DNA from 3 places in the Alteromonas sp. AWJ4_197 genome. Region 1 is predicted to be linked to each of the others. Evidence: predicted binding sites of a transcription regulator. Region 1 holds the regulator's gene; each other region holds the start of a gene.
What was found. The regulator FNR, encoded in region 1, switches genes on or off when oxygen is low (the NO sensors DNR and NnrR bind a similar motif). The targets are predictions, from matches to a motif close to TTGATCTAGATCAA.
Positions count from the first base shown of each region.

Region 2: ccmA (cytochrome c biogenesis heme-transporting ATPase CcmA) is a predicted target of FNR. The motif match lies at 1,447-1,460, and genes of this name have one in related genera.
Region 3: phbB (acetoacetyl-CoA reductase) is a predicted target of FNR. The motif match lies at 1,581-1,594, and genes of this name have one in related genera.

Region 1 covers NZ_JBSWWW010000004.1:103,453-106,733, reverse strand. The annotation lists gene ttcA (tRNA 2-thiocytidine(32) synthetase TtcA) at 1-337, opposite strand, end outside; gene uspE (universal stress protein UspE) at 429-1,349, opposite strand; gene fnr (fumarate/nitrate reduction transcriptional regulator Fnr) at 1,453-2,196, opposite strand; gene ACXAGC_RS09665 (sulfite exporter TauE/SafE family protein) at 2,218-2,886, opposite strand; gene ccoS (cbb3-type cytochrome oxidase assembly protein CcoS) at 2,879-3,070, opposite strand; gene ACXAGC_RS09655 (heavy metal translocating P-type ATPase) at 3,075-3,281, opposite strand, start outside.
Region 2 covers NZ_JBSWWW010000005.1:45,091-48,371, forward strand. The annotation lists gene ACXAGC_RS11845 (hypothetical protein) at 1-1,373, opposite strand, end outside; gene ccmA (cytochrome c biogenesis heme-transporting ATPase CcmA) at 1,515-2,180, shown strand; gene ccmB (heme exporter protein CcmB) at 2,177-2,845, shown strand; gene ACXAGC_RS11860 (heme ABC transporter permease) at 2,845-3,281, shown strand, end outside.
Region 3 covers NZ_JBSWWW010000001.1:182,237-185,517, reverse strand. The annotation lists gene hrpB (ATP-dependent helicase HrpB) at 1-1,363, shown strand, start outside; gene phbB (acetoacetyl-CoA reductase) at 1,686-2,408, shown strand; gene ACXAGC_RS00820 (lytic murein transglycosylase) at 2,474-3,281, opposite strand, start outside.

The sequences.
Region 1 (3,281 bases):
CTACAATTTTGTAGTCAATACCCAGAGAATTCAGGTATTCAGGTAACACATGCTCCGGAAAGCCGGGCTGCTTCTGGTCGAGGTTAACCGCGACGATATCGAAATTGACCGGTGCAATTTTGCGTAAAAATAGCAGGATATCCAGCAAGGTATAGCTGTCTTTTCCGCCGGATAAGCACACCATGACCTTGTCGCCGTCTTCAATCATATTGAAGTCTTCGATGGCTTTGCCAACATGTCTGCGCAGTCTTTTCTGCAACTTGTTAAAGTTGTATTTTTGTTTACTTTGCGCACTGTGACTGGCGTTCTCAGATGGCGTAGATGTTACTTGATTCATGGCACTTCAGAATTGGCTGGAAAAATAAAAGTACCATTATACAAAAGCAGACGGAATGCTGCTACACAAGCAGCATTCCGTTATCGCGCATTTACTTAACCGGAGACGTAAACCCGTCAGGTTTAACCGCCAGCACATCGCAATTCAGGTTATCAATAACATGCTCTGCAGTATTGCCCAAAAAGGCGGCTGATATGCCTGTACGTCCCACGGTACCGATGACGACGAGTTCTGCATCCAGCTGTTCAGTCACTTTCGGAATAGCTATATCAGGTAATCCCTCAACAACATGGCAATTTGCTACGCCGATCCCAAATTTAGCGCTGTGGTTTTCCATTTCCTGAACATGATGATTGCGCACAGCGTTATGATACGTCTCAGGATTGAAATCGGGGATCTCAATGGCGATATTCAGTGGGGCAGAAGGATAGGCATTAACCAGATGTACCTGACCGCTCAGTAACTCTGCATAATCCTTTGCGATACCGGTCAACTTGTCATTCAGTTGTGCATGTTCTTTGTCTTCTGTACCCACATTGACTGCCGCAACAATATTACCGTGTTCAGGCCAGGCATGAGCTTTGACAAGTAAAACCGGAGCCGGACATTTTCTTAGTAAGTGCCAGTCTGTTGGTGTAAAGAGCACTGATGCAAAATCATCGTGTTTGCGGGTAGCTTTAACGACCAGGTCAACCTGACGGTTAATGGTGTAGCGGGTAATGGCTTCGTAACGTTTATCACTCCACTCAACAGCAACCTTTACATCATAATCATCGTAGCGGGTCAGATTTTTTTCTGCCCAGGCAATGCGGTCTTTGGTTACCGCATCACGCATGGCTTCACGCTCACTGCGGGTGAGCATTGTTGTCATGTCATAAGAAAAGTCGTATACAACAAGCAGTGCGTGTACTTCTGCACCGGTTTTACGGGCAATTTCGATGGCTCTTGAAAGGGCAGGTTGTTCAGGGTTGTCGGCCTGAACGACGGCGAGAATACGTTTGCAGGTGATCATGGCGTCTCTCCTTATTGATGCAGACAATAAATACTGCCTTCATCTTTAGTATAAGACTTACAGCAGGAGAGACCTTGTTTCAGATCAATATTTCAACGGGATATTAATCCACGCAAAGAGTAGGAATGTCCATAGAGTGCAGCTTTTTATCCATAGCCGTAAAATCCAGAACAGTAATGAGCTTCCCGTCTACTTTGATAATGCCTTCTTTCTGGAAGCGGGTCAGCAAGCGGCTGATCGTTTCTACCGTTAATCCGAGATAATTACCGATTTCGTTGCGGGTCATACTCAGATTGAACTGACGGTGAGAAAAACCCCGTTCTTCGAAGCGACCGGACAGATGGGCGATAAAATAAATCAGACGTTCTTCTGCCGTCCGTTTATTCAGCAGCATCATCATTTCATGATCCTGCTTAATTTCAGCACTCATAAAACGCATGATCTGATGGCGCAATTTCGGGAATTGCTCAGACATTTTTTCAAGGGTGGAATAGGGCAGCTCACACACCATGGCAGTTTCCAGCGCCTGAGTGTAACTCTGGTGAGTGTCGTCACGTAAACCGTCAAAACCGATAATATCGCCCGGGAAGTGGAAACTGATAATTTGCTCTTCACCTTCTTTATCGGTGACAAAAGACTTAAATGAACCTGCCCGCACAGCGTACAGAGAGGTAAATTTATCGCCGGCTTCTACCAGGGTGTCGTGTTTATGCAAAGGCTTTTTGCGTTCAATGATGTCATCCAGTGACTCAATCTCAGTTTTATTGAGGGCCACGGGCAGACACAAATGACTGAAACTGCAATTCTGGCAGTGTATAGAAAAATCCGAACGTTTTTGCATGCTCACTTTCCGCTGTTTGCGATAATTCTAATGTATAGTACTTAAAGCCCGCCACAACAGCAATAATGCGTACAACAGCAAACTCAAAGCAATGATTTGACGAACTACGGGTTGTCTGAAACCTGAGGAAAGCCAGTCTGCACCAGCCCGGACAGCCAGCAACGCCGGTAGCGTTCCTAAACCAAAACCGGCCATGATTACAGCACCGGATATTGCCGTCCCTGAAGCCAGTGCCCATGTCAGGGTGGAATAAACCAGTCCACAGGGCAACCATCCCCAAATCATACCATAGGGAAAGGCGCTGGTAGGAGACCTGAAAGGTAAAAACCGTTTCGACAACGGCTGAATTCTTTGCCAGAGTTTACTGCCGAGGGCTTCAACAGCGGTCAGGCCACGCCACCAGTTACCCAGATAGCAGGCCATGGCAATCAGCATAATGCCACTGATGACGGCGAGTACGGGGCCGGTCACGGGTACAGCTTCTTTCGCTATCTGCCCGATGCCGCCGGTCACAGCGCCGGCAAGTATGTAACTGAATATACGACCAAAGTTGTAGCTAAGCGCATAGGGTAAAGGCGATGAGCCTGCCGGCGTGGCGGCAGACAGTGCCAGCGATACGCCGCCGCACATTCCCACACAATGAACGCCTCCGCCCAGCCCGACCAGCAAGGCAGAAAAAAACGACAGATCACTCATTGAGTTTTTTTCGTTCTTCGGCCAGTTTTTTTTCTTCAGGAGATAAATCATCATCGAAAAGAATACTGTAGCCCTGGCGATCCAGGTCTTCAAACTGGTTAGATTTTACTGCCCAAAAAAATACGCCGATGGCAATGGCCACAATGATCACAGCAAGGGGAATAAGGACGTAAATTATACTCATAGCGTTACTTTAACAGTCTCGTCGAATTTGTTACTACCAGAATACTACTCAGACTCATACCAATCACCGCCATCCACGGCGTCAGGATGCCGGACACTGCAAACGGCAGGATAACCAGATTGTAGCCTACGGCCCATCCCATATTCTGCCTGACTGTCGCTTTTACTCTTCTGGCCATCAGAGTAAGGTGTCCGAGTACAGCCAGCTTATC
Region 2 (3,281 bases), on a different contig from region 1:
ACCAGGGCGGGTGTCTGCAACAGCTGTTTAATCGACTGCGCCGTATCCTGAGACGGAATGCCAGTCTCTGTTTGAACGGTAACGGCATGTTGAATATTGTCAGTTCCCGCGGCAGTTTTTATAACAGGAAGTGAAGCGGCTATCTGAGCGGATAAAGCACTCATTAAATCCCTTGTACCGGCAGCCGTTCCCGGAGACGCTTTGGTAAGGATAGAAACCAGTTTAGTCAGTGCTTCTGATGTAGAACCTGTTTCTGCGAGAAGTTGCCGTGAAAGCTGACGGATATTTTCACTGACGCGGCTAAGCTGTTCGGGCGGCAGGTTCAGCGGCCCTGCAGAAAGGACATCTTTTATATTATTAGATGTCGCGCCTGATATTTGCTGACCGGCTACCGGAGCCGCCAGATCCGGTGGCGGTTGGATATGCAATACCGGCAACCCTTTCCGGCTTGCAATGTCTGCCAGTTTAAGCGGGACCGGCGGAAGAGCCTGCAGAGTATTGCTTGCAGATGTCGCTAAAGCAAGTGGCAAATTGACCATAGCAAGGGGGCGTGTTTGGGTGCCCGTCGCTGATAGTTGCGTTCCGCGCATGCTGACATTCAGGGTTTGTAATGTTTCTCTTCCCGTACTGCCTGATGGTCCATCGGGTAAATGCAATGAACGTTGCAGAGCCCCCTGCAATTTCCCCTCAATGCTGAGCCCTTCACTGACCAGCGCTTTTGCCAGAGCCAGTTTTACTACCGGCGCCGGTGCCGGTACATTCACACTTTGAGCAGGCTGGGCAGAGCCTTTCCCTTGTGGCGTTAAGGTAATTTGCCATCCTGACAGCCTGTTGTCAGTTGAAGGCGTTATTTTTAACGAAAATTTATCGCCGGCCTCAGTGGCACCGTGTTGGGTTGCCGGTAAATCCAGTTTAATCACTGGTGCGCCGGGTAACTGTAACCTGAGTGTCAGTTGTTTGGGGGACGCCTGCTCAACTATGGCGCCCAGAGATAAGGCAGCATTATTTTTGACAAGGCTGAGTTGCTGCGACTGTGCCAGCCCTTCTGCCAGAGCTGTAACCAGTCTTTGTGTGTCAGCCTGTGTCAGTACTGCACTGTGCTTCACAGGCAGAAGTTCAAATAATGTCATCTGACTGACTGATGTTCTGGCCAGGGAAACCTGAGGCTGAGATGTGCTGAGACCGGGATCTTTTACGACAAGTCCCTCCTGAGGGAGGGCGTTTCCGGTTAACTGAATAAGCGGACCGGGTAAACGGGTTATGGCTACTGCAGATAGCTGCTGCAAGGTGTCTGAACGCAATGCACCAGCCTCGGTGTTAACCGGTGCGGCTGTGGCATTCGCCGAAAACAGTTGAGCAATCTGCAAGTTCATGTCAAATTTATCGGCAACTAATTGAAAAATTCAAGCATTTTGTGCATTTCACTGTTGTCAATGGTCCTTCAGTTTGAACTAAGTCATAAAAAAGTTTAATACGCCAATGGGCGTGATGTGTTCCGTTTTGCCTATGCTAGAATGCCAGACCGGAATATACAAAGATATGTTAAAGAGGATAGCGGTTTGTCGGGACTGGTTGCCAGCAAACTAACGTGCATTAAACGGGACAGAGTACTGTTCGAAGATCTGTCTTTTCAGCTCCTGCCAGGGCAGCTGATTTATTTGCGTGGGCCTAACGGAGCCGGTAAAACCAGTTTGTTGCGTATCCTCAGTGGACTAAGTCAGCCTCAAAGCGGTTCCCTTCTATGGCAGGGGAAACCATTGGGCGAAGACTGGTTCGCCAGCCTCATCTATATAGGACACAAAGCCGGCATAAATGGCACTTTGTCGCCTTTGGAAAACCTTCAATTCTGGTGTGCGCAGCATAAAGTCAGCTTTAACGAAGACAATCTTTATGACGTGCTGGCTCTGGTGGGGCTGGTGGGTATGGAAGATGTACCCTGCCGCACACTGTCTGCAGGGCAACTTCGCCGTGCCGCTCTGGCAAGGTTATGGTTGAAGCAGGCTGACGTGTGGATCCTCGATGAACCTTTCACCGCACTGGATACTGGTGGCGTAGCCCAACTGGAAGATAAAATGTGTGAACATGTAAGCAATGGCGGTGCTGTGTTGACTACCTCGCACCAGACACTGAGCCATCGCGCGGGCGGGTATCAGGCATTTGATTTGGAGTACCGGTTTTGAGCGGCCTGTATCAGGGGGTTTTCAAACGGGACCTGGCACTGGCATTTCGTCAGAAGGCAGAGCTGGTACAGCCGCTTATGTTCTTATTAATGGTAGTGACATTGTTTCCGCTGGGAATAGGACCCGGCCCTGAAACCCTGCAACGGATAGGACCGGGCGTTATCTGGATAGCCGCAATATTGTCCTCATTGCTCGGGATGGAGCGGTTATTCCGGGACGATTTCGCAGATGGTTCACTGGAACAGTTACAATTATCCGGACAGCCCTACTATGCCGTCGTCGCCCTGAAGGTATTTTGCCACTGGCTGGTGACTTTCATTCCGCTTTTGCTGTTGTCACCTCTGCTTGCGCTGTTTCTCAATCTCACTGTTGACATGTACATAGCGCTGGTACTCACCCTGGTGTTAGGAACACCGCTTTTGTCACTTGTGGGTGCAATCGGCATGGGACTAACAGTAGGGCTTCAGCGTGGTGGGGTACTCCTGGCGCTGCTTTTGATCCCGGTTTTCATTCCATTATTGATATTTGCTACCTCGGCAGTGGATGCAGCTGCGCTACAATTACCCTACAGGGCGCAAATTGCTATTATTGGCGCGATGTTGTTGCTGGCAATGGCATTAGCTCCGGCTGCCATTGCCTACTCTTTAAAAGTGAGTCAGAACTGATGTGGAAGTGGTTACATCCCTACGCAAAGCCTGAGCGGGCTTACCAGCTTTGTAATACGCTGCTCCCCTGGTTTTCAGTGGCTGCAGTAATCAGCTTGTTGTGCGGTACAGTATGGGGGCTTTTATTTGCGCCTCAGGATTATCAGCAAGGTGATTCCTTCAGAATTATCTACATCCATGTGCCATCTGCCATGTTGTCAATGAGTACCTATGTTGCCATGGCCGTAGCTGCGCTGGTGGGAATGGTCTGGCAATGGCGGACTGCTTACATGGCCATGATTGCCATGGCGCCTGTGGGCGCTGCAATGACATTCATTGCTTTGCTTACCGGTGCGGCATGGGGGAAACCTATGTGGGGCGCATGGTGGGTGTGGGATGCACGGCTCACATCAGAACTTATTCTGCTGTTTTTGTATTTTGGCGTCATTGCCTTGTA
Region 3 (3,281 bases), on a different contig from region 1:
CATGTTGACGCCTCCTTCTCAGGCGCAATCTGCAGCAGCATTACACCGCCTGCAACAAGCCGGTGCCGTAGACCGCGATGGTACGTTAACAGCACATGGTCGCGGACTTAACAAATTATCGGTGCACCCGGCTCTGGCAAATATGTTAGTGAAGGCAAAAGAAGCCGGAGCGCAGACGCGCCTGCCTGAACTGGAGGATGTTGCCTGCTATGTGGCGGCTGCCTGTGAAGAGCATTCAGCTTCTGAGCGGCAATTTCACGTATCAGCCTGGCTTGAACAACTGGCAGAACCCCAGTTATCCGGTTTGAAATCCAGGGCCTCGCGGTTTGCATCTGCACTTGGCATCTCACTGAAAGCAGAGCCCCGAAAGTTAAATGGTGAAGCTGTTGCAGTGTGTCTCGCGCTGGCTTTTCCTGAGCGGGTTGCGAGACGTAAGCAGGGTAGTGATTATAAGCTGGCCAGTGGCCGTGGCGCTGCTCTGCCTGAAGGAATGATTGAAAAGTCTGACTGGCTGGTGGTTAAGGAAGGGCAGGTTAACGGTTCCGACGTGATCATTCGTCAGGCCGAACCTGTTAATGAAACCTTATTAAGACAGTTATATTCGCAGGCTTTCAAACTTAAAGATACGGTGACGTACAACAGTCAGAAGAAGCAAATGGAAGCGCGCAAAACCGAAGGTTTCCATGAAATAGTGTTAAGCAGTGAACCGGCAACTAACGTGCCGGCCCGCATTCGCGGTGAGGCCTGGGTATCGTTGCTGGAAGGATTGCCGTTATCCGCGTGGCCTTTCAGTGAAAAAGACTGGCAATGGTGGTACCGGTATCAAATGGCCTGCGGGTGTGACTTACATCAACCGCAAGCTTTCGACAGCCCGCCGGTATGGAAAGACCCTGAGTCACCATTGTCGCTTCTGGACCGTAGTGATATTTCCGCACGATTATCTTCGTTTAAAAGTTGGGAGCAACTTGCCGGCCTGTCCTGGGCGACACTGCTACACCAGTCACTCCCCTGGAGCCAGCAACACGCCATGGACAATGCTTTGCCACTGAGCATTACCGTGCCTTCCGGTGAAAAAAGGAAACTGGTCTACCGGTCAAACGGCGAAGTCGTGCTTCCGGTCAGACTGCAGGAAATGTTTGGTTGTGCAGATACGTTCACTGTTGCAGACGGCGCAAAAGTCATTACGCTGGAGTTGCTGTCTCCTGCGGGAAGACCAGTACAAACTACATCGGATTTGGCCGGCTTCTGGCAGGGTAGTTATCTTGCTGTGCAGAAAGAAATGAAAGGACGATATCCGAAACACCGGTGGCCTGATAATCCGATGGAAGCTGAAGCCGGACGTTCAATGAAGCCGCGAAAATAAACGGGGGGTTGTTCCTGAACTATTGTACCCGTCTTACAACTTTAATCATGTTTGAACGGTGTATACAACTAATTTACGTGCTGCAATTATTATGCAAGTATTTGTTATTAAAAGAGATCCTCTGACCAGTTAATAGCTAAATACTTGTTCATTTTTTCAACTGCATGATAAGTAAGAAGTTTCTTATTCACTATAGTCATTCATCTGGACACGGGCATTGACCCCGCGCAAAAAGTCTTCAGGTTTCCGTTGTCAACATCTCATCAAGCATGCTTATATAGAATTGTTGTACAAATATGAGTCAACATTTGAGGGAGACGAAATGAGCAAAGTTGCACTGGTCACAGGTGGCACCCGGGGAATAGGTGAAGCAATTTGTGTAGCGTTGAAAGATGCGGGTTACACTGTTGTGGCAAATTATGGTGGTAACGATGAAGCGGCTAAGGCGTTTACTGAACGCACTGGCATACCTTCATTTAAGTTCGATGTCTCGAATTTTGAGAAAACGAAAGAAGCAATTGACCAAATCGCGACAGATTATGGTCCGGTGGATATTCTAATCAACAATGCCGGGATCACCCGGGACGGCACCATGCACAGAATGAATTTTGAGCAATGGGATGCCGTTATTCAAACTAACCTCGCTTCCTGTTTTAACACGTGTCGCTCAGTGATTGATTCAATGCGCGCCCGTGGTTTTGGTCGCATTGTTAATATCGGTTCGGTTAACGGTCAGGCTGGTCAGTATGGCCAGGTTAACTATGCGGCAGCTAAGTCCGGTATTCATGGTTTTACTAAAGCGCTGGCACTTGAGGGTGCAGGTAAAGGTGTAACCGTAAACGCTATTGCGCCGGGTTATGTTGATACTGACATGGTGCGTGCGGTACCGGAAGAAGTATTGAAGAAGATCATTGCAACAATTCCGGTGGGTCGTTTGGGGAAACCTGAAGACATCGCCCGCAGTGTTATGTTCTTAATAGGCGATGAAGCCGGATTTATTACCGGTTCTACATTGTCCATTAACGGCGGACAGCACATGTACTAAGCTGTACGGTTACAATGTTCACAGAGCACGCCCGTGCTCTGTGAACTGACCGTATCCGGATCCAGCTACTCGCTTTCTTTATTGCCGTCGCTCTCTTTGAGTTCATCCGGCAACACACCAATCGCTTTCATCACATCCAGTCCCGGAAAACCATCAGCAATCAGGTTGCTGGCCAACTGATATTCGCGGATCCCTGCACGGGTTGCCGGTCCGATAATACCGTCGGGTTTACCTACATTGTAACCGGAAGCATTCAGCGCTGTTTGCAGTTTCAAAATGTCATCCCTGGTATAAGCCGGTAATTCCGGTAACGCTTTATCAATACCGGCTTCACCGGCAATCTGGTCAGCCAGCTTACCTACGGCGATGGCGTAGAATTCAGAATTGTTCCAGCGCATAATAATTCGGAAGTTGTGATAGGCAATGAACGCCGGACCGTTATGACCGGCAGGTACAACGACATAGCCTTTTTCATCACTGTTACCCAGCGCACTACCGTCTGCTTTTTTGATCCCGCTTTCGTTCCACTCAGTAATACTGCGCCGGTTTTTATATCCCGTTTCGCGATAATCGAAATTATCCGGTAACTGAATTTCCCTTCCCCAACGGAATCCGGGTTGCCAGCCTAATTGAGACAAAAAGTTAGCCGCTGAAGCGAGGGCATCTTCTTCACTGTCCCACAGATTGATCTGGCCATCGCCGTCGCCGTCAATCGCATAGTTCATATATGCTGAGGGCATAAATTGTGTATGGCCCATGGCGCCTGCCCAGGAACCTACCATTTTGGTCTGATCTAAAGATTCTCTTTCAAGAAGCTTAACCGCAGTGACTAATTCTTTGGAAAAATAGCTGCTACGTCTTTCATCACAGGCA